3 regions of the Qipengyuania psychrotolerans genome follow, and region 3 is predicted to be linked to each of the others. Evidence: predicted binding sites of a transcription regulator. Region 3 holds the regulator's gene; each other region holds the start of a gene.

Region 1 (7,887 bases), 230 kb from region 3:
TCGACCCGCGGTTGGGAAATATCACACCCCACAACTTCATTATGCTGCGAAAGCATGATGGCGTTGGATAGCCCTACATAACCGAGCCCAAATACAGCGATTTTCATTGATTTACCTATGTTGCATTTAACTGTGATGGCCGAACATCATCGCAGAGCTTTGTGAGGCTGAACCGCCATTTGCAAGGGTCGGATGGTCAGCGTTCTCACCAACCGAAATAGGCACCGCCCTTCTCTCGTGCGCGCTGCCAAGCGGGGCGTGCGTGGATTGCTTCGACGAATTTGGCGAGCTTGGGTGCGCGCTCGGCATACCCCTGCATCACTGCAATCTCGGCGGGGAAGCTCATCATCACATCCGCTGCGCTCCAATCGTGGCCGACGAAGTGAAGATCATCGGAAATCTTCGCCTCGGCGTAATTGATGTGGGCTTCGAGCTGCGCATCGACGCGCGGCATGAGCGGTGCAGCGGCTTCGCCAAGCCGACCGGCATAGATTTTCAGCATGACGGGGACAAAGAAGGAACTCTCTCCGAATTGCATCCATTCCAGATGATCGACCCAGGCATGGCTGCCTTGTTCGGGAAGCCAGCCCTTCCCGCCATGTTTTGCGCAAAGATACTCGATGATTGCACCGCTTTCGGCAATCATGCGCCCATCGTCTTCAATTACCGGCGACTTACCCAGGGGATGGACGCTGAGCAGTTCCGGCGGGGCAAGATTAGTTTCGCTGTCGCGCTGATATGCCACGATCTCGTAGTCAGCGCCGAGCTCCTCGAGAAGCCACAGGATACGCTGTGAACGGCTGTTGTTGAGATGGTGGACTGTAACGGTCATGCGAAGCTCCTGCTGTTTCGAGCCGACTGCGTAGGCGCAACATCATCGTTTCGCCAGACCAGATACGGAAAAGCCGGTGCGGCAGCATCATGAAGAGCGCGCGCACCGGCTTTCCGTTTAATCGGGAGCACCGGGGGACAGTCCGGCATTCAGGCGACAGGGGTTGATATGCCGCCCAAGCTCCCGCTTCGAGGTATGAAGATCAGTCGTCCGCGTCCGGACCGGTCATCATTTCCTCGGCGACCTCGTCGGTTTTGCCGCGGATGGCGGCTTCCAACTTGGCACACATTTCGGTATTCTCTTTCAGGAAGGTCTTCGCGTTCTCACGGCCTTGGCCGATCCGGACGCTGTCGTAGCTGAACCAGCTACCCGACTTTTCCACGAGGCCTGCCTTCACGCCAAGATCGAGAATCTCGCCGATCTTGGAAATGCCTTCCCCATACATGATGTCGAATTCGACCTGCTTGAACGGCGGCGCGACCTTGTTTTTGACCACTTTCACACGCGTGGAGTTGCCAACGATCTCGTCGCGGTCCTTGATTTGACCGGTGCGGCGGATGTCGAGACGGACCGAGGCGTAAAACTTGAGCGCGTTACCGCCAGTTGTCGTCTCGGGATTGCCGTACATTACGCCGATCTTCATGCGCAGCTGGTTGATGAAGATTACCATGCACTTGGAGCGGTTGATCGAACCGGTCAGCTTGCGCAGCGACTGCGACATGAGGCGGGCTTGCAGGCCGACATGGCTGTCACCCATTTCACCTTCGATTTCAGCGCGCGGGACCAGTGCAGCAACGGAGTCCACAACCAACACATCAATCGCGTTGGAGCGAACCAGCGTATCGACGATCTCAAGAGCCTGCTCGCCAGTGTCGGGCTGCGATACGATCAATTCGTCAATATCGACTCCCAACTTGCGGGCATAGACCGGATCAAGCGCATGTTCGGCATCGACGAAAGCGACGGTGCCGCCTTGTTTCTGGGCTTCGGCCAGGACATGCAGCGCCAGCGTAGTCTTGCCCGAGCTTTCCGGACCGTAAACTTCGATCACACGGCCCTTGGGCAATCCGCCCACGCCGAGCGCGATATCAAGGCCGAGCGAACCAGTGGAAATCGTTTCCACTTCCATCGCTTTCCTCTGGCCAAGCTTCATAGCCGAACCTTTGCCGAACGCGCGATCTATTTGCGATAGCGCTGCGTCCAATGCCTTCTGGCGGTCTGCGTCCACTTTTTTTCCTTCCACAAGCTTCAGACTGGCCGCCATGACATTACCCCTTTTGCTTTTCCAGAGCCATAACCGACTCATCAACTGTCATGGGGTGTACCGCGTTTGTTCCAATAGAACAAGAGTGGAACAGAAAGTTTTTTAAGCAAGCGTTTTGCGCTAGTCGTAGAGTTGCCGATATCGGAATGAATGCTGCGAATTTGCAGGAATTTCAACCTCGTAAATGATGCGCCCATCCTTGACACGGGTCTTTCTGAGGCCCTTGATCTTGGCATAGCCGGACATTCCCAGATCGAAGCGCATCATGATCGGGGTGTCATTCGCATTTGAAACCTGAGCGCGATGCTTTACCCATTTGCCCTCGGCTTGCAGATCATCGTCGTCGATAACTCCGCACTGGAAGAATACCTGGGTGCTTTCGGGCAGGTCGAGTTCGATGTCCTCAGTCAAAGCGAAATCGCGCAGCCGCGTTTCGGCAATCAACAGATCGCCCGCCTCGGTGGGTTCGTAAATCGCGATGCCGCCCTGGGGCAACGACTGCCCGAGGCCTTTGCCTTCCTCGTTCTTCGTCGCGAGAAGAAGCTGCGCCGGATCGAAAAGATCTGGCTCGGACAGATCATTCACCTGCTCTGACCCACAGCGCCCCACGTAAATAAAGCGCGCCTCGACAGCATCCTTGTCGAGAAACACAATCTGCTTTTGGCCCTGCGCTGCGACAGTGACCTTTTCCGGAATGCGATAGAGCTTGAGATCACCCAGCGCTTCTTCCCCTGCAATCATCGCGAGCGGCGCGGCAGCTTCAGCCGCTGCTTTGGACACGCGTGATCCTGTTACGACAATGGCGTTGGCGCTGTCATACATCGCCGGTGCTGGCGGCGGGGGAGGCGGCGGCGGAGGCGGATAGGCTATCGGCGATCCCGCTGCCGTGCTGCCGAATGGATAGCACGTGAGCCGCAGCGGCCTCGCCGACGGCGCGTCTGCGAGTTCCTCGAAATCACTCTCGATGTTCAGTGTCCCGGCAACTGCCATGAGTTCGGCGTCGGGGAAGGTCTGCCCATTGTCATTGAGGATCGTCAGCCAGGACAGCAGTTCCATGCGCAAAGTTCCGTCGCGCCTCGCTTCTCCCAATCGGGCCACATAATTCGCTTCCCAGTCGAAGCCCCATGCGAGATAGGTCAGCGTCACTGTGTAGGTTCCGCCCATTGCGCTGCGCGTGTCGATCGAGAAAACGGGATCTGACGAGAGTCCCGAAGGAACGCTGTCAAAGGTCAGTTTTTCCGGCAGTCCGGAACATCGCACTGCTTCGAACCCTTCACGCGTCTGGAGCACGAGGCCGCCGTCGGCCCTCGTCCTGACGACAGCGCTCTCGGAAGCCTGATTACCAGTCGCCGGATCGGTGCGGGTTATTGTCACCCGGTTGCCCAGCGTCCTGTCGACCAATGCCGCGGGGCTTAGCAGATCGGCGTTGCGGTTCTTCTCGATCGTTCCACCCGGAAGTCCGGTGACGATAGCGCTAACGGCTACCATTCCTTCTGCAACGCCGGTGAAGCGGATCGTCGATTGGCCGGGCGGAAGGGTAACCTGCCGGACTTCGCTGATCATGGCGAAGCCTCCCGGCCAATCGCGGTTCATACGCTGGCCCTCCGGGCGGAGAGGATCACGGTAAACCGTCACCGCCAGTTCCTGCGGCGAGGACGCGTCGATCGCTTCACGTGCATCCGCATCTGAAGGTGCGGACGCGCACAGGACCGCAAGGGCGAGGACAAGGGAGCGCATGTTACCGGCCCCCTCAGTACCGCCCCTCGAACACGACGGTCACTTCGCGCTTGCTGTTCGCAGCCACCGGGACAGTCCATTCTCGCCTGCCAGCATTGACCTGGCGACCGACGATATCCTCCAAGACAACTCGGAAATCGCGTGCCCACCAATACGGGTCGAGGCCAGCCTGTGCGAGTTGAACTTCGACGGGCGAAGGTTTGGCATTGGTGATCGTATACCGCATTGTCGTGCGCCAGAATGTCTTGGCATTCTCGACCTCGACCTCTCGTACGACCTTGCCATCCTCGATAACGCGGTAGCGCGAGCTTTTCTCATACTCGGTGCCCGAAATCCTTTCGCGCTCGATCACTTCGGCGAGCACCAGCACATCGAAGGCATCACCAGTCCGCAAAGTCAGAACGCTTCCCATTGGTGTATGCCCAATGCCGTTCTCACCAATGAACTGGGGGTTGCCTTCCGCATCGCGCTGATAAAACCGCACTGTGCCAGCTGGTAGAGCATCGCCGAGGCCTTGCTCGCGGCTGGTGCTGAACCGGACTTGGCTCGAAACGTTGATGGAACGCTCGTCATTGGTCAGCCAGTCAACCTCCCGCGCATAGCGCCGCTGTGCCGGGACTCCCTGCACGTCGAGGAAACTGACTTGCTTGGTCTGCTGATTGGCAATCGTGGTACGTTCAGACAGCGGATAGAGGTAGAAATCGCCCAATTGTTCGCGGTTCGCAGTCTCTGTACCCGGCCGCATTGTGCTTCCGCGCTGGCGATTTGATGTGTTCGATCCACCGGCCGGATTGCCAGCTACCAGCAGGGTATCGGCCCTGTGAAAGGTCGTGCCCGTCTGGTTGGTCAGGGTAACCCAGCCCTGCATATCGACCGTGCCGTTCTCTTCATCGAACAGGGCGACATAATCTGCGCTCCATCCAAGGCCGGGCGTGAGATAGCGGATCGAGGCGGGACGCGAACCAGCGCGGTCGCTTTCAACGGTCACCGATAGCGTCGGGCGTGCCCGCAGGTTCGTTGGCACCCTGTCGAAGATTGCCCTCACCGGCAGGCCGTCATCGCGCAAGACCTCGATCCTGTCCCCGATCTTCACGACCACGCCGCCAGCTGTCGAGAGAACTGTCGCGCGCTCCCGGGTTTCCGCACCGGTAGCGGGATTTGTGCGGATCAAAGTGATGGTCTGGCCAATGGCCTTCTCCATCAGCTTCGTAGGAGTAAGCAGGTCGAAGTCGAAATTCTGTTCGACAATCCCTGCCCCGGCTGCGGCGAAACTTAGCGTTTCTGGCCGGATCCTCGCCGACACATCGGGAAATTCTATTCGGCTGCGACCGGCAGATATGGAAAGCTGCCGGACATCCTGCACCAGTGCCTGGCTATTATTGTAGATTGTAACAGAGACATCGCCTTGGGCTGTTGCGTCAGGGTCCGCCAAGGCCTGCTCCGCCGTTTGTCCCAAAAGCGGGCCACCGCCGAGCAAAGTCAAACCTGCCAGAGCCGAAATCGTACGCGTCTTCATTGCAGTCCCCTATCCTGCGGCCAGACGCGACTGAAATTAACTAGGCGTCGATCTTGGCTTGCTCTCGAAGTACTTCTGATACCTTGCCGTTTATTTGCTGTACGCTGAACGGCTTGGGAATAAAGTGCATGTTGTCGATATCAATGTCGTTGCGCAACTGCTCTTCAGCGTATCCCGACATGAAAAGTATCGGAATTTTCGGTTTCACCCTGCGGATCGCGCGGGCCATTGCCGGACCGTCCATTGCCGGCATGACAACATCGGACACGATGAGGTCGAACTCGGTGTCGCCATTGGCGATGGCCGCCAGACCTTCCTCGCCGTCACTTGCCGTCGTGACCTGATAGCCTGCGCGCGTCAGCGCGCGTTCGGCGACAGCACGGACCATGTCTTCGTCTTCGACCAGAAGCAAATTGCCGCCGCCGGACCATTCGCTGGCCTTGGTGTCCTCCGCTTCGTCGGGGCGAGTATCCACCGGCATTTCGCCTTTGTGGACCGGCAGGTAAACCGTAAACCGCGCTCCGGCCGGGCGCCCGTCTCCAGCGCTGATGTTGTCGGCGAAAATAAACCCGTTCGACTGTTTGACGATGCCGTAAACCGTCGAGAGACCAAGTCCAGTGCCCTTGCCCTGCTCTTTCGTGGTGAAGAACGGTTCGAAAATCTTGTTGAGATGTTCGCCCGGGATACCGCCGCCGGTGTCCTGAACGATGAGAACGGTGTAATCGTCTGCAGGCATTATATCGATGCCCATCTTGCGCACATCACGCGCAGAGACCCGGCGGGTCGCCAAGGTCAGGCGCCCTTTCCAGTTTTCCTTGCCCGAATTCGACGCATGGGCCTGCATTGCATCACGGGCGTTTACAGCGAGGTTGATGATAACCTGCTCGAGCTGCTGCGGGTCTGCGCGCACAGGACCCAATTCGCGGTCATGCCTGACAACGAATTCAATCTTGTCGCCCATCAGGCGTTTGAGCAATTGGCTGACTTCGCTGACGACATCGGGCAATTGCAGCACAACGGGACGCAGCGTCTGCTGACGGCTAAACGCCAGCAATTGACGCGTCAGACTGGCTGCGCGATTGGAATTGGCCCTGATCTGCTGGATATCGTCATAGTCGCTATCGCCTGGCGTGTGGCGCAGCAGCATGAGGTCGCAGTAGCCGATGATCGCGGTCAGCACGTTGTTGAAATCATGCGCAACACCGCCGGCCAACTGACCGACCGCCTGCATCTTGGTCGCTTGAGCAACCTGGCGGCGTAGGCGCTTTTCCTCTGTCGAATCCGAAATCGAAAGCAGTACCGCTGCGTCACCGAGACCGCGGACACCGGCAAGGCCGATCGAAACCGGCTCTTCCTTGTTGCCGGAAAGGCGCACGGCCATGTCGCTGCTGGACGCGGCACCTTTGGCGAACCTGCGAACCGTATCGGAGATGGCGGGCTTGTCCTCGCGCACAACCAGATCGGAAGGGAATTGCGGCATGCCCTGATCCTCGCGCTCGACTGCGCGAAGGAACGCCTTGTTGGCAAACAGGAAACGGCCATCGCGATCGGTGAGCGCAAGCCCCAGGGGCAGCGCGGAAAGCAATGCCTCGAGCTGGGGAATGGCTGTCTTACCGCTGCCCTGCCAGCCGCCGCCAATTCCAACGCCGCTATCGACCAGCAACATCAATGATGGGGTCTGGTCCGCCGGCTTCACGCCCGCGCCGTGCGGCTGGTCGAGCGGGATGTGAACCAATGTCTGAGGAGTGCCCTGCTGCCCTTCCCGCGCGTAAAAAATACGGTCGCGGTCATCCGAGCGGAGCAGTTGGACGAATTCCTGACCTTCCAGTGACCCATTCGCGGTCCCAGTCGCACGCTCCGACAGGCCCGGCGTTGCTGACTGAACGATACCGTCCGGTGCCACCAGTGCCAGTTCAATGCCCGCGTTGGACAGAATAGCGCCGAACGGGCCCGCAACCCGATCTGCAAGACCATCATGCCCACTCTCACTAATCCGCTCGCCGAAACGCCAGACCAGAAAGTCCTCTCCGCGGCCCACCCGTTCGATGCTGAGCGTAAAGTGTCGGTCCTCATTCTTGGAAATAAGGTCCTCGCATTCCGAAAAACCTTCGCGCCAGGCTTGCCTGGCAGCATCTGCGAGCCGTTTTCTCAAGCTTTCGCCAAGCTCGATTTCATGCGGTGCGCCTTTGACGTCGAACCACTCTTCATAGGTCGAGTTAGCGCAAACCAGCCGGTTGGCGCGGTCGATGATCGCTACCGCGCGGCGGCGGTTTTCGATTGCGGCGGCAGTAACGGCCCAATCAGGCTGGGTAAGCTCTTCCGCTTCTTCTGGCGACTTCAGGCGAGCAGCGAGGAGGAGAGTGAGGATAACCGTCAGCAGTGCGCCGCCGTATGCAATAGCGACGAGCGAACTTCCTGCCACGAGCCAGACCAGACCGACCGAAACGAACAGCGCCAGGGCGATCCCGAGGAGCAATGGGATCGGTGGCAGGCCGGGGCCATCGCCCGCAGTGCTTACGCTCATTGACCGTGCTCCCT
Region 2 (7,887 bases), 260 kb from region 3:
GAAGGTGAAGGCATATTCTCGGCTCTCGACAGCGTAACTGCGAAGCTGTTCATGCCGATTGGCGCCTTGCTGGTTTCGATTTTCGTGGGCTGGATTGCCGAGCGACGTCTGATCGATAACGAGAACGGCCTTTCCGGCGGTCTGCACCGTTTCTGGCTGTTCCTTGTTCGCTGGTTGTGTCCGCTGGCCCTGACCGGAATCCTCATCGTCGGGATTTTCCCGAGCCTTCTTCCGGCCTGACGCAAAAAGGGCCGCCCTGAGACAGGGCGGCCCTTGCGACCGTTTTTATCGTTATCGGTTCGGTTTAGAGATCGACCTTGTCGACGTGGCGCTCTTCTGCTTCGTCATGAACATTCATGCCCAGTGCCATCTTGGCGGTGTTGAGCAATCCCAGATCGCCGCTCCAGATCTCGGCATCGCCCAGGTCCATGCGCAGGAACAGGATGTCCGGATCGTCCTTGCCGCCATCGTACCAGGCTTCGACAAAGTTGTTCCAGAACTGGTCAAAACGTTCCTTGCTGGTTTCTACGCTCAACGTGCCGTCGAAGCGGGCGAACATTTCGTGATCCTTGCCTGCGAAACTCGCAGTGACTTTGCCCAGTTTGGCAAAGCTGCTGTTCTTCTGCGTAAAGAACCAGATTGCGCTGTTGGCGTCCTTGTCTAGCTGCGCGGTCATCGGCACCGAAGTGTCGGATTGGCCATTGAGTTCGAGGAATACGAAGGGCGAATCTGACATCGCTTTCCAGAACTTCTTTTTGAGGGCGTCGGCGTCTCCGTTCGAATATTTCATTGTATGACCTTTTTGTAATGGCGTTTGGTTATTCTACGTCAGGTAAGCCGACTCGTTCCGGCAGCGACGTTGAAGCGAGGCGGCGAAAGGACGAATTGCGAATCTCTCCGGAATGGAACATAATGGGAACAAGCGAGTCGTTCCTGCATGTCCAAACCCGATCTATCCTCCTTGCCGCTCACGGCCTTTGAAGACGTTGCCACGCTGTCTGCGCGGCGCACTGCGCGCTGGCGACCAGGGTTGGCAGCGGTGCAGGGCGCGGCGTCTCACAGCGAAGTCTTTGCATCATCGCGCGAAGGGGCGGGGGTGGGGGCCGCACTGGCCCTGGCGCTCGACGACTGGCGGCACATTCCGCGTGAAGATGACCGCGAGGTAGAGGACCGGCGCAGCGTGTTGTGGGTGCAGACGCGCGATGCTGCGCGCCTGAACGGGCGCCCCTATCGCGCCGGCCTTCCCGATGAATTGCAAGGACGCCTGATTCACGTGCTGGCGGACAAGGCGGGAGACGCGCTCTTCGCATTGGAAGAAGGGCTGCGCTGCCGCGACTTCGCTTTCGTGATCGGCGAAATGACCGGCAATGCCAAGGCGCTGGATTTCACGGCTTCGCGGCGGCTGACTTTGGCGAGCGAGAGGCACGGCGTGCAGCTGTTCCTTATCCGGATCGATGCCGCACATGATCTGTCTTCGGCCCGGATGCGCTGGGAAGTGACCAGTGCGCCGTCTCCTGCATCCCAGTGGAATGCGCAAGCGCCAGGCGACCCGGCGTGGCGCGCCGAACTTTTCCGCGCCCGCAGTCATGCTCCGGGAGAATGGCTGCTGAAAAGCACGCCAAAAACCCTTGAGGCAACCAGGGCGAGCGAGCGCACAGACCGGGCGGTGGCCAATTGGACGGCCGGGCTAAGACATCGGCGCCCGCCGCTCAGGGCATGAACGCGCCGATGACAGGTGCGGCCTGCTCGCGGCGCATCCTCTCGATCTGGCTTCCTGCGATGGCAATGGATCGCTGGCGGCAGGACGGGGGCGAGCAGCGGCATGCGCTCGATACGCAGCCTCTCGTCCTGATTGCCGATACTGCGCATGGTCCGCGCATCGAGACGGTGAACCGCGCCGGTATGGCAGCGGGCGCGCGCCGCGGCATGATGCTGGCAGATGCACGAACCTTGTGCCCTGATATCATTACTGCGCCGAGCGATCCGGCAGGCGATCTCGCTTTCCTCGAAAAGCTCGCAATCTGGGCGCAGCGCTGGGGTCCGTGGTCGGCGATGGATGCCCCTGACGGATTGCTGGTCGACGTAACCGCTGTGCCGCATCTCTTTGGGGGCGAGCAAAAGCTGCTGCGCGATGTGGCAACCGCCTTTGCCGCGCGCGAGCTGGCCTTGCGCTGCGCCATTGCACCGACGGCGGGTGCCGCATGGGCGCTATCCCATTATGGCCCGCCTGGCGCGATATTGCAGGGTGAGGAAGACTTCGAGGCGAAGCTCGCCGATTTGCCCGTGGCCGCTCTTCGGCTGGACGAGGATGTACTTACGGTACTGCGCCGCCTTGGATTGAAGCGGATGGGCGAACTCACGACGATTGGCCGCGATGCGATCCAGCGCCGCTTCCGCAATCGCAAATCGCCAGCTGCCAACCCGCTGATCCGGCTTGACCAGATACTTGGCCGCGTGCCCGAACCGCTGCTGCCGGTGGTGCCGCAGCATATGCCGCTGGTCCAGCGCCGGTTGATGGAGCCGATCCGTCATCGCCAACTGCTCGACCAGGTCGTTGGCGATCTTGCCGAAGACATGGTGCGCGAGTTGGAAGGGCGGGGCGAGGGCGCTCGCAGGCTCGAACTTGGCCTATGGCGTGTCGATGGCGAGGTTGTCGTGCGCCGTCTCGAAATGGCCGCTGCCACCCGCGATCCGGCGCACATCTGCCGCCTGTTCGCTGCACGGCTCGATGACATCGACGCAGGCTTCGGTATCGAGATGCTGCGCCTGCGCACGAGCTGGGCCGAACCGCTGGCACTGGAGCAGGGGGATATCGAGGCTGCAGCAGAGGTGCATGGCACATCCCTGTCCGCCTGTATCGACCGGTTGACCGTGCGGCTAGGGGTGCATGCGATTACGCGTCCCGTGCCCTTCGCCAGCCATATCCCGGAACGCGCCCAGCGGTGGCAGCGGCCGCTGGAGCCGGAATCGGCTTCTCAAGCCGAATTGGCTTTTCACAAGAGGCCTCTGAAACTCCTCGACAATCCGGAAAGGATCGCGGTCCTTTACGCTACGCCGGATGGTTACCCGCAACGCTTTCGCTGGCGGGGTGAAGTGCACGAGGTGGCGCGAGTAGAGGGGCCGGAAAGGATCGCGCCGGAATGGTGGCGCGAGCGCGGTGCAACGCGCCTGCGCGATTATTACCGGATCGAGGATGATCGTGGTCGGCGATACTGGATATATCGCCTCGGTATCGTGGGAGACGGACGCGGCGGTGCGCCCGACTGGTATCTTCAGGGACTGTGCGCTTAGACGGGTTCCGCCTCTTCGGCAGGCTCGACAGATTCCACATCCTCGGGCTCCAAAACCTCTTCGGGACCGTGCTTGAGTTCGGACAATTCCGGGATGAGCGCGCTGGTTCTGCACACTTCCGACCCCGCCACAATCGTGGCCGCAATCCGCGACTGTTCCATCGCTTCGGGGGTATTGTTGAATGTCGGCACGATCACTTGCGGCGCGATACATTTGCGCGGTGCCTGCTCACTCGATTCAACCGGTGCATCATCGTCCTGCGCCAGCGCCGGAGCGGCCAGCAGGGTCAGGCTGGAAACGAAAAGTACAGCGCGCATCGAAATCTCCTATGCCAAGCATTTGAGAGATAACCGCTTACTGTGCGGTGAACCGTCAGCCTTCCGAAAGAAGCGAAGCTCTGCGCGAGCGTTTCTGCCCCAGAGGTATCTTGCCGAAATTGGCCACCGGACCAGTCTGGACTTCAACCGTTTCGACAGTGTCCTCGACAACAGCAAGCGGGATCGGTCGCTCGAATACAATGCCGCAGCTCTTGTCATTGGCCCATACGATCTTGCCGAAGTGTTCGTGACCGTTCCAGAACAGCAGGCCGGAGACGCCTTCACTCGGAGGGTTGCTGGTTTCCAGTCGCGCACCGTCTTCGGAAAGATCGGACAGGCGTCCTTCGCGGTCGCCGCCAAGCATCTTGAGCGTTGCAGCGCAATCGACTGCAAAGCGCGGTGCGGCGCGTCGCTCCTTTTGAGCCACAGCTTGGTTCCTGCGGAATAGCCCCACGTCCACTCTCCTGTTGGTCAGATCACCTGCCATCAGAAGGGTAAATTTGGTCCTTCGGCACAAGCTTACCGCCGCATTAGGAAACGGGCCGGAAGCGCGAAGCTTCCAGCCCGTTTCAAGGACTTCACCAAATTTTACTCGGGTGCGACAAGAAGCCGCGTGCCGAGCGGCTGGATCGAACGAGCCGACGAGCCGAGGTTCGCTTCCATCGCAGCGATTTGCTCTGCGCTGGCGCTCATGACTTCATCGGCAACGTGCCAATTGACACCTTCGCTGCAGGGCGGCGTGGTAAGCGAGCCCATGTAGCGGTAAACGCCGGCATCTTCGGGAACCATGTCATTCACGTCGAACTGCACAGTGGCACCCTTGCCAGCGCCGACACCGGCAACGATGGAATCAAGCGCAGGGTTGGCGTCGCCCTGTTCGAACATGACGCCAAGGACGCCGAGTTCACCGGCTTCGGTTGCGTGCACGAAATGGGCGACGAGCGGGTGGCGCTTACCGTTGATGGCGTGTTCGGAAGGGGTGTGGAAGTGAACCTGGATCAGATTGAATTCCTTGCCGCCTGAATTCATTCCCATTCCGGCGGGAAAGTCCACTTGGACCTTCTCCTTGCCGAGCGCGATCGTGCCGCTGGTCTCGCCAAAATTTGTTTCGAATGCGATATCGCCGCGTGCGTTGGCCGCGCCAAGATCGATTGGCGACTGGTGCAGTCCGACATCGCACAGTGCATATGCCGCATTTACGGTCGACCAGCGCTCGGGCGAGGTTCCGTCGCTGAAGCTCCAGTCCTTTTCCTGGGCGACAACAGGGCCAGCAGCCATGGCAGCGAGTGCGAGGGTAGCGATCTTCTTCATAACATACTCCAACTGGCGACCCGACGGTCGCGGGATGTTCGTATGCCAGCGGTATATGAGTGTTGGGGCCGCCAGCGTCACTTACGTCCGACATCACGAGCGCATTTACGCTCGCCAGAGGGGCCCGGTCCGTGGCTCCCTTACGTTCGATCGCGGTATAGGTTCCCGACCAATTATATCTTTTGACATTGGTGAATCCCAACAAAGAACATATAGCGAACACATGACTGCGCAAACTGTCCTTCAAAAGCTCGAAATTCTCGCCGATGCGGCGAAATACGATGCATCATGTGCATCGTCCGGGACGGCAAAGAAGAACAGTCTTGGCGGGAAGGGCATCGGCTCGACCGAGGGGATGGGTATCTGCCATGCCTATGCGCCGGATGGTCGGTGTATCTCGCTGCTCAAGATCTTGCTGACCAATCACTGCGTGTTCGATTGTCATTACTGCGTAAACCGCAAGAGCTCGAATGTGCAGCGCGCGCGGTTCACGCCGCAAGAAGTGGTCGACCTCACGCTCGCCTTCTATCGGCGCAATTATATCGAAGGGCTGTTTCTGTCCTCCGGCATCGTGAAAAGCTCGAACCACACGATGGAACAGATCGTCGAGGTTGCGCGCATCCTGCGCGAAGAACACGATTTTCGCGGCTACATCCACCTCAAGACCATCCCCGAAGCCGATGCGGAGATCGTCCATCAGGCGGGGCTTTATGCCGACCGTGTGTCGATCAATGTCGAACTGCCGACCGACAGCGGATTGACCCGCCTCGCGCCCGACAAGGATGCGCGCCAGATCGAAGGTGCCATGGGCAAGGTGAAGGCTGACCTTGTCGAAGCGAAAGATGCGCGAAAGCGCTTCCGGCACGCCCCGCGCTTTGCGCCAGCGGGCCAATCGACACAGATGATCGTCGGGGCGGACGCCGCGACCGATGCGGACATCGTCGGCAAGGCCAGCCGGTTATACGATAATTTTCGTCTGCGCCGTGTCTATTACAGTGCCTTTTCACCGATCCCCGATGCCAGTGCGGTGCTGCCGCTGAAACGCCCTCCGCTGATCCGCGAACACCGGCTCTACCAGTCCGATTGGTTGATGCGCTTCTATGGCTACAAGCCGAGCGAAGTCATGCAGGCGACCGATGCTGATGGAAACCTGCCGCTCGACATCGACCCCAAGCTGGCATGGGCGCTGAAGTTTCGGGAGCAATTCCCGGTCGATGTGAACCGGGCCACCAAGGAACAATTGCTGCGTGTTCCCGGCCTTGGAGTGAAGGCGGTGAGCAAGATCCTCGTCAGCCGCCGCCATCGCACGCTTCGGCTGGATGATGTGGCAAAGCTCACCCAGTCGATCACCAAGGTGCGGCCCTTCATCTGCACGCTTGACTGGCGACCGGTCATGCTGACGGATCGCGCTGACCTGCGCAGCCTGCTCGCGCCAAAGACCGAGCAGCTGGAGTTATTCGTCGCATGACAGCTCTCCAGCACGTCAAGCTCGGCGCCTATTACGTGGTGCAGATGCCCGAGCCGGACGATTTCGATTTCTGGCGTGAACGGGCGCGTCAGCTGGTCCAGTGCGATGTCCCGCCCGACCGTGTGGCCTGGGTTGAACCCGGCGGCAGCGGCGATTTGTTTGCATCCGGCGAAAAATTGGGCGGAGAGCGGCGATCGCCTGTGCCCGATGCGGATGCGAAGGCAGTGCGGGCCAATCGCCGGTTCGTCAGCCTGGCGCGCAATGCCATCCTCCATTCCGATCCGGAGCGTTTCGGGCTGCTCTACCGGCTGCTGTGGCGATTGCAGGCAAACCCGCGGATGATGGAAGACAAGGCCGATCCAGACGTCCGCAAGATCGAGGAACTCGACAAGAACGTCCGCCGCGACAGCCATAAGATGCACGCTTTCGTCCGCTTCCGCCTTGTCGAATCCGAAGACGAGGAAGTGGGCGAACACTACGTTGCCTGGTTTGAACCCGAACATCACATCCTGCGTGCCAATGCCGGTTTCTTCATGCGCCGCTTCGCCAATATGCAGTGGTCGATCCTGACGCCGCGCGGATGCCTCCACTGGGACGGCGAGACAATGGCAGAAGGCCCTCCTGCCGAGCGCAGCGATGCCCCGGGCGGCGATCCGATGGAGGATATGTGGCGCACTTATTACGCCTCCATCTTCAATCCCGCACGGCTGAAAATTGGTGCCATGCTGAAGGAAATGCCGAAGAAATACTGGAAGAACATGCCCGAAGCCGCGCTCATTCCCGAACTGATCGCAGGCGCGCAGGGGCGCGAGGCGAGAATGGTCGCGGCCGGCGCGCTGGAATTCGAGGAGCGGCCCGAAACGCTGGCCGCTATCGACAAGGCCATCCATGCGTGCCGCAAATGTCCGATTGGCGGCCTCGACAATAATGCTGTCATGGGCGAGGGGCCGCAAGATGCCGCTCTGATGATCGTGGGTGAGCAGCCGGGAGATCAGGAGGATCAGCAGGGGCGTCCATTCGTGGGACCTGCTGGCCAATTGCTTGAGGTGCATCTCGAAAAGGCCGGGATCGACCGGCGCGCGGCCTATGTCACCAATACGGTGAAGCATTTCAAATATGTGATGCGCGGCAAAAGGCGCCTGCATCAGAACCCGGGCGCGAAGGAAATCGACACCTGTCGCTGGTGGATCGAGGCGGAGCGCGCCATCGTAAAACCGAAGCTGATCCTTGCCATGGGTGCCAGTGCGGCGCGCGGTATGCTGGGCAAGACGGTGAGCATGTCCAAAGTGCGAGGCGCGCCGATCCCGCTGGAAGATGGCAGCGAGTTATGGGTCACCGCGCACCCATCCTACCTGCTGCGCCTCGACGGTCCTGCGCGTGAAGAGCAGGCGCGGCTGCTCGATGCCGACCTCGCCGCAGTCAGGCACCGGCTGATGGAACTGGCCGGGTGACACCATGCCCGAAAACGATCTCCAGGTACCCAAGCGCACAATCGATCTC
Region 3 (7,887 bases):
GGCTGCGCGAGCTTGCCCAGGCCCAATTCAAGCGCCTCGGCATATGATTTGGTAGTGGCTTCGAGAGCCTCGATTGTCCAGCTATTTTCCGCTCTCAAACGCTCGGCAAGTTCGCCGAGACGGGCACGCGTTTCCGCATTCAAAAGTTCAGCTGCTTTCTCGGTCATTTCCAGCGGCCGTTTCTTGAACAAAAAGGCTGCACCTTCAGATAGTTCGTGCACGGTCTTGGCACGAGTTTTGAGGACCGGCATCGCCTCTGTCAGAATTTGCTCATCGGCATCATCGCCAATTTCCGCAGCAACCAGCGAAGCAAGTCGGGCATCATCGGCCTCGCGGATATAGTGTGCGTTGAGATTCAACAGCTTCTTGATGTCGAAGCGAGAAGGACTTTTCCCGACCCCGTCGAGGTCGAACAGCTTGATCGCCTCGTCACGGGTGATCTCTTCGCGGTCACCGTGGGCCCAGCCAAGCCGAAGCAGGTAATTGAACAGGGCTTCAGGAAGGATGCCTTCTTCGTCGCGGTAAGCTTCCACTCCGATCGCGCCGTGACGTTTTGACAATTTCGCTCCGTCCGATCCATGGATCAGCGGAACATGGACATAGACCGGATCGGGCCAACCCCCTTCGATCTCGTTCATTGCCCGTATTACGGGCATCTGGCGAAAGGCATTGTTGAGATGATCGTCGCCCCGGATGATGTGGGTCACACCCATATCGTGATCGTCGACAACGACCGCCAGCATATACGTTGGTGTGCCGTCGGCGCGCAGCAGGATGTAATCGTCAATTTCGGCGTTCTTGACGGTAACGCTGCCCTGGACGGCATCGTCGATGGTCATCTCACCGTGTTCAGGTACCTTTAGACGAATGACGAATGGAGCACCTTCGGGCGCGTCGGCGGGATCGCGCTCTCTCCACCGGCGGTCATACCGCATGGGCTGCTTGTTGGCGCGCTGTTCGGCGCGCATCTGTTCGAGCTCTTCAGATGTCGCATAGCACTTGTAGGCATGTCCTGCCTCCAGAAGCTTGTAGGCCACTTCGCTGTGGCGAGCTGCGCGGTCGGATTGAAATACTGGCGGTTCGTCATAATCGAGGCCAAGCCAGTCGAGACCTTCAAGGATCTTGTCGATGGCTTCCTGCGTGCTGCGCTTTTTGTCGGTGTCTTCGATGCGTAGCAGTGCCTTGCCGCCATAATGGCGGGCAAATAGCCAATTGAAAAGCGCGGTGCGCGCTCCACCAATGTGAAGGAAACCGGTCGGCGAGGGTGCAAATCGAGTAACGACCTGTCCAGCGGGTGTTGTTTTCCCGGTTTCGCTTGCCATTCTCTTTGCTTTCCTTTCAGAGACTTCCATGGCGAATGACGGGACGCCGATGGTACCATTTGGCGCGCCTGACGGCCCCGCCGATGCTGCAGTGCAGCGCCATTGGCGCATGCGCGCCATATTGTCCAGAACGGGCGATCATACAGAGAAGTTTCTGGTCCAATCCGGGTTCGATAGGGGGCCTTGGCTCGCCGTGGCGTTTGCCGCTGGAATCGGTGCGTGGTTCTTGCTCGCGATGCCGTGGCAATGGATTGCCGGCTTGGTGATTGCTTTGGCTGCCGCCGTGTTTTCTCATGCGATCTGGCGCGGCGCGGAGGGTCGGCAGCACTTACGGCTTGCTGTCGGTGCGCTTGGATTGGCATTCGCACTAGGACTGACCACCGTGTGGGTGCGATCGGAGATGGTCGGAGCAGAGCCGATATCCCGGCCGATGCTTATGAAGCTCGATGCACGTATACTCGAGCGCACGGAACAGCCTTCGGAAGATAGGGTTCGGCTTGTCCTTGCCGCGCGGGACGCCGAAGCAGGGCGAGCGATCCGTGTGAGGGTGAATGTCCCAAACGACCATGACATGCCCGAACTTCGCGAAGGCGCGAGGGTAGAACTGCGAGCGCGCCTGATGCCGCCATCTCCGCCCCTGCTCCCCGGCGCTTATGATTTCGCGCGGGATGCATGGTTCAAAGGTTTCGCGGCTACCGGTTCGTTAGTCGGCGAGGTGCGAGTGACCGAGCCTGCAGAAGCCAATGATGGCTGGCTGGCCGGAAAACAACGTGATCTTTCTGCGCATGTCCGATCGCGACTAAGCGGAGCACCGGGAACCATCGCGGCTGCATTTGCAACCGGAGACCGCGGAGGAATTGCGAAGGCCGATGAAGAGGCCATGCGGGATGCCGGCTTGACCCATCTTCTCTCAATCAGCGGATTGCACGTAAGCGCGGTAATCGCAGCGGCATATTTTCTGGCTATCAAGCTGCTTGCCTTGTGGCCTTGGCTGGCCCTGCGCGCCAGGCTGCCATTGCTGGCCGCTGCCGCTGCCGCGGGTGTGGGCATCGCCTATACGCTCCTTACCGGCGCTCAGGTTCCCACCGTAAGAAGTTGCATCGGGGCCGTTCTGGTTCTGGGCGCGCTAGCCCTGGGACGTGAGCCTTTGTCCCTGCGAATGGTGGCCGTAGCAGCGGGGGCCGTCTTGGTGCTATGGCCAGAATCTCTCGTTGGCCCAAGTTTCCAGATGAGTTTTTCTGCGGTCATTGCAATCGTAGCGCTCCATAATTCACAGCCAGTGAGGGATTTCCTGGCGCCCCGTGAGGAAGGCTGGACGAGAGTGATGTCCAGGCGCGTTCTGATGTTGTTCATTACCGGCTTGGTGATCGAGATAGCCCTCACACCTATCGTGTTATTCCATTTCCATCGTTCTGGTCTCTACGGCGCATTTGCGAATGTTTTCGCAATTCCATTGGTCACGTTCTTGTCGATGCCACTGATTGCGCTCGCGCTATTTTTCGACCTTGTCGGAGCGGGCGCGCCGTTCTGGTGGCTCGCAGGCAAATCGCTCGAAATTCTCATTGCGATGGCGCATTTCACATCGTCACAGCCTGGAGCTGTCAAGCTCGTGCCGCATATGGGGCTAGGGATAATCTCTCTGTTCGTTGGGGGAGGGCTGTGGCTTGCCTTGTGGAGGGGCAGGGCGCGCTTGTTGGGCCTTGTTCCAGCGGCAATTGGCACAATTGCATTGGTGCTTAGCCCCGTCCCGGATCTGCTTATCACACGTGATGGGCGCAATGTCGGAATTACAAATCAGGACGGGCATCTCTTCGTTCTGCGCGGTGCGCCGGGCTCTTATTCGAGAACCAACATTGTCGAACTGGCAGGGAGCGAGGCCGAGGCCATGCCCATAGAGGAATATCCCGGCGCGCGGTGCAGCGCAGATTTTTGCTCCATCGGGCTCAGCAGAGGGGAACGGGACTGGTCGATTCTTGTCGCCCTCAACCGTCAGAGGATTGATGAGCGCCAGTTAGCCGCTGCGTGCGAGCTGTCTGATCTTGTCATTGCAGATCGGTGGCTGCCGAGAAGTTGCAAGCCCAAATGGGCGAAGATCGACGGCCGCTTCGTAGCAGAGAATGGCGGTACATCTGTGTACCTGGCAGACGAACGGATCGACACCGTTGCATCGGCTCAGGGGCAACATGGCTGGTGGAAAACGGACGCCGAAAAATATTGAAAAAAAGGGCGCCCGCATCAGCAAGCGCCCCATTTCAATTCAAGTATCTCAGATCAATGGTAGCGACGCAGCAGTCCAGCCAGCTTACCTTGGACCTGCACTCGGCTCGCTTCGTAAACCTGAGGTTCGTATGCGCCATTGGCGGGGTCGAGGCGGACCATCGGACCCTCTTTGCGGAGGTACTTGAGGGTCGCTTCCTCATTGTCGACCAGTGCGACCACAATTTCACCATCCCGGGCAGTTTCGGTGCGCTGCACTAGCGCAAAATCACCGTCGAAAATTCCCGCTTCGATCATGGAATCACCTGAAACTTCGAGCGCATAGTGATCGCCCGGGCCAAGCAGGGCCGCAGGTACTGGCATGCTGGACTGGCCTTCGATGGCTTCAATCGGTGCACCGGCCGCAATCCTGCCATGCAATGGGACGTCGATAATGTCATTTGCCGCTCGCGGCGCAATCGCTTTAGCGGCGTGCGCGGCGACAATGGTATCATTTGCTGATGACACCTTTGCCGGTTGAGCGGAGGCTGGCAGCGTGACCGCATCTTCTGGCAACTTGATCACTTCAAGCGCCCGAGCCCGATTGGGAAGCCGCCGGATGAAGCCGCGTTCTTCAAGCGCGGAAATCAGGCGGTGCACGCCAGACTTGCTCTTCAAATCAAGCGCTTCTTTCATTTCTTCGAAAGAAGGCGAAATGCCGGTATCTTCCAGCTTCTGCTGGATGAACCGAATTAATTCGTGCTGCTTTGCGGTCAGCATCAGGTCACTCCCTGGTTCCAGTTCACTTAATGCGAACGAATGTGGAACAATTAGGCAACCATTTTTTCAAAGTCAAGCAATTCAGCCATTTCTGGGCAATGGAACGGAACAGGTGTTCCCGTTTCAGTCCTGTGCTCGCCAGTGTCCTGACTTGCCTCCGACCTTTTCCAAGAGCCGAATACCCTCGATACGCATCCCTTTATCGATAGCTTTGCCCATATCGTAGAGCGTCAACAGTGCTACCGAAACGGCAGTGAGCGCTTCCATCTCGATCCCGGTTTTGCCGACCAGTCTGGCAGTGGCCTGGACGCGAATGGCTCGCTCTTCAATCTCGATATCGACGACCATCGAATCGAGCCCCAGTGGGTGACAAAGCGGAATGAGTTCGCCGGTCCGCTTGGCCGCCAGAATGCCGGCAATACGAGCGGCCGCGACTGCATCGCCTTTTGGATTTCCACCGGATGAAAGTGCCTCAAGCGCCTCTTGTGACATCACGATGCGCCCTTCGGCGGTTGCACTGCGCTCGGTCTCAGGCTTTGTAGAAACATCCACCATCCTTGCGGCACCGCTTTCATCAAGATGCGTCAGGCGTGTCATAATGAGCTGTCAGAACCTGGGGAAAGAAGAGTGCGGGTCGCCAGTTCAACGTCGGCCTGCCGCATCAGGCTTTCTCCGACGAGAAATGTATTCACTCCTGCACGCGAAAGACGGTTGCAGTCATCATTCGTGAAAATGCCGCTTTCGCCAACAATGAGCGACCCTGCCGGGGCGAGCGGAGCAAGTGCTTCAGTGATACCCAAGTCAGTTTCGAAGGTCTTCAGGTTGCGGTTATTAATGCCGATCAGTCGTGACTGAAGGCGTGCGGCGCGCTCCAGTTCTTCGGCATCGTGAACCTCGACCAGCACGTCCATTCCGCGCTCGACGGCAGCGGCTTCGATCTCATGCATGACTCCATCTTCAAGCGCAGCGACGATAATCAGGATCGCATCGGCACCAATGGATCGCGCTTCTGAAACTTGCCACGGGTCAACCATGAAGTCCTTGCGAAGAACCGGCAAAGTGCAAGCTGCCCTCGCTTCGATCAGATAGCTTTCATGGCCCTGGAAATACGGAGCGTCTGTGAGAACCGACAGGCATGCCGCACCGCCGCGTTCATACGCCTTCGCGTGATCGGCGGGGTCAAAGTGTTCACGAATGAGGCCTTTGGAAGGGGAGGCTTTCTTGATCTCGGCGATCAGACCAAAGCCGCTCTTTTGCGCTTCCTCAAGGGCATTGCGGAAGCCTCTGGGCGCATCGATATTGCGCGAACCCAGATCAAGCTGCGAGAGACTTGCCTTGGTTTTGCGCGCAGCCACTTCATCGCGCTTGGTGGCACAAATTTCCTCGAGTTTATTCACTGCGCCATCTCGATCCAGTTTGCGAGGAGCTCTTTCGCCCTCCCGCTATCGAGTGCTTCTGCGCCAGTTTCGGCGGCTTCTGTCCAGTCTTCGGTACGTCCCGCTACAATCAGGGTCGCAGCTGCATTGAACAGCACTGCGTCGCGGTAGGGTCCCGGTGTGCCTAGCAACAGAGCCTCGAGCGCTTTCGCGTTATGCACCGGATCACCGCCGCGAATGGCTTCGACCGGTGCGTGCGGCAAGTTTGCCTGAACCGCGAGCACGCGGCGCATTTCGAAATCGTTGCCAGAGACATCAGCGAGTTCGTTGCCGCCCGCGAGAGACAATTCGTCGAGACCTTCGTCGCCCGAAGCGATAAAAGTGCGCTCCGTACCGAGCATCGCCTTGGCCTTCGCATAGATGGGTACATAGGCTGGGCGAGCGATGCCGATCAGCTGGCGCTTTACGCCTGCCGGATTGGAAAGCGGACCCATCAGATTGAAAATGGTCCGGACCCCCAGTTTTTGGCGGATCGGTTGGATGCGGCCCATCGCAGGGTGATGGTTCTTGGCGAACAGGAAGCAAATTCCCAGCTCTGCCAGTGTCTTCTCCGCCGTTCTTCCCGCCGCCTCCATGTCGAGACCCAAGGCTTCAAGGGTGTCCGCAGCGCCCGATTTCGAGCTAGCAGCACGGTTACCGTGCTTGGCGACACTTACCCCGCAGGCCGCGACAACAAGGCTAACGGCGGTTGAAACATTGAGTGTATGGTGGCCGTCGCCGCCGGTCCCGCAACAATCGACCGTGCCATCTGGCGCGTTGATCGGGATCAGGCGGGCTCGGAGAGCGCGGGCGGCGCCAGCGATTTCCTCAGCCGTTTCGCTTCGGGCTGACATATCTACCAGGAAGCGGGCAATCTCATCATCGGAAGTTTCACCGTCCAGGATCCAGCCAAAGACTTCTTCTGCCTTTTCAGCATCGAGGTGGATGTCGGCTGCGGGTAGTTGCTTCATGCTGGAACCTGGGCCTCAATGCCGCAAATGTGGAGGAAATTGGCGAGCAAGGCGTGACCATGCTCGGTCGCGATACTTTCCGGGTGGAACTGTACGCCATGAATAGGAAGGGTTTTGTGGCGGAACCCCATGACGCTCGAACCATCAAGGCCGGGGGTCTCGCTTTGTGCGTTGATCTCGAGGCAGTCGGGAATGTCTTCAACAACGAGCGAGTGATAACGGGTAGCGAGATAGGGTGATGGCAAACCTGCAAAGACGCCGCTGCCGTTGTGGGTGACGTCACTGGTTTTGCCATGCATCAAGCCGCCGCGCACAACGCGCCCGCCGAAGTGTTGACCGATGGCCTGGTGGCCAAGGCACACCCCGAGGAGGGGCTTCCCTGCTTCGGCGCAAGCTGCAACCAGATCGAGGCTCATGCCGGCTTCGTTTGGCGTGCAGGGTCCAGGTGAAATGAGGTAGCCATCAGCATTGGCGGCAATGGCCTCTGCGGCGGTAACCGCATCATTGCGGACCACTTTCACCTCCGCGCCCAGTTCCATCAGGTAATGGACGAGGTTGAAAGTGAAGCTATCGTAGTTGTCTACGACGAAGATTGTCCGGCTGTCGGTCATGTATGGCGTCAATGGCGCTGCGCGTGATCGGTTTCAAGCAATCAAAACCAGTCGCGACGTCAAACCTGCTTGCCGGCCAGTTTGTCAGTCGCTCTGACAAGCCCATCGATAATGCCCGGTTCGCTGGCGCTGTGACCGGCATCGTGAACGATCCACAGCCCTGCTTCGGGCCACGCTTTCTTGAGCGCCCACGCACTGGTTGGCGGAGTACATATGTCGTGACGCCCCTGGACAATGATGCCCGGAATGCCTTCAAGCTTGTCGACATCGGCGAGCAACTGGGCTTCTTCGAGATAGAAATCATTCAGGAAATAGCGCGCGCAGATGCGGGCGAATGGCACGGCTTTCGACGCATCCGCGAAGCTGTCGAGCAGGTCGGTATCAGGCAGCAAAGTTGCGACCTGGCCCTCCCAGATAGACCATGCTTTCGCTGCCGTCAGACGGGTTTCCTCGTCATCGCTGGTAAGCCTCGTGTGGAATGCTTCCACTAGGTTGCCCCGTTCGCACTCCGGTATGACGCTGATAAAATCGTCCCATGCCTCGGCCATGATCTCACTTGCGCCGTAACTATAGAGCCATTGTTTTTCCTTGG

Evidence for each region. Region 3 encodes LexA, which represses DNA repair genes until DNA is damaged. Its sites were predicted from a motif close to GTTCCNCNCTTGTTCT; they were not measured.
Region 1: a site for LexA is predicted at 2,173-2,188, ahead of recA (recombinase RecA). Genes of this name have one in related genera too.
Region 2: a site for LexA is predicted at 5,125-5,140, ahead of K3166_RS04705 (putative DNA modification/repair radical SAM protein). Genes of this name have one in related genera too.

Annotation. Positions count from the first base shown of each region.
Region 1 is NZ_CP081297.1:1,436,342-1,444,228, forward strand. Features, by position in the region: gene K3166_RS07035 (nucleotide sugar dehydrogenase) at 1-107, opposite strand, end outside; gene K3166_RS07040 (glutathione S-transferase family protein) at 206-832, opposite strand; gene recA (recombinase RecA) at 1,035-2,096, opposite strand; gene K3166_RS07050 (DUF4139 domain-containing protein) at 2,217-3,833, opposite strand; gene K3166_RS07055 (DUF4139 domain-containing protein) at 3,847-5,349, opposite strand; gene K3166_RS07060 (response regulator) at 5,390-7,873, opposite strand; gene K3166_RS07065 (DUF2062 domain-containing protein) at 7,870-7,887, opposite strand, start outside.
Region 2 is NZ_CP081297.1:946,272-954,158, forward strand. Features, by position in the region: gene K3166_RS04670 (sodium-dependent transporter) at 1-240, shown strand, start outside; gene K3166_RS04675 (pyridoxamine 5'-phosphate oxidase family protein) at 305-790, opposite strand; gene K3166_RS04680 (hypothetical protein) at 938-1,720, shown strand; gene K3166_RS04685 (DNA polymerase Y family protein) at 1,717-3,291, shown strand; gene K3166_RS04690 (hypothetical protein) at 3,288-3,608, opposite strand; gene K3166_RS04695 (PilZ domain-containing protein) at 3,664-4,035, opposite strand; gene K3166_RS04700 (carbonic anhydrase) at 4,197-4,919, opposite strand; gene K3166_RS04705 (putative DNA modification/repair radical SAM protein) at 5,143-6,387, shown strand; gene K3166_RS04710 (UdgX family uracil-DNA binding protein) at 6,384-7,838, shown strand; gene K3166_RS04715 (error-prone DNA polymerase) at 7,843-7,887, shown strand, end outside.
Region 3 is NZ_CP081297.1:1,207,235-1,215,121, forward strand. Features, by position in the region: gene gltX (glutamate--tRNA ligase) at 1-1,322, opposite strand, end outside; gene K3166_RS05925 (ComEC/Rec2 family competence protein) at 1,351-3,540, shown strand; gene lexA (transcriptional repressor LexA) at 3,594-4,298, opposite strand; gene moaC (cyclic pyranopterin monophosphate synthase MoaC) at 4,422-4,895, opposite strand; gene trpC (indole-3-glycerol phosphate synthase TrpC) at 4,892-5,695, opposite strand; gene trpD (anthranilate phosphoribosyltransferase) at 5,692-6,684, opposite strand; gene K3166_RS05950 (anthranilate synthase component II) at 6,681-7,295, opposite strand; gene pip (prolyl aminopeptidase) at 7,355-7,887, opposite strand, start outside.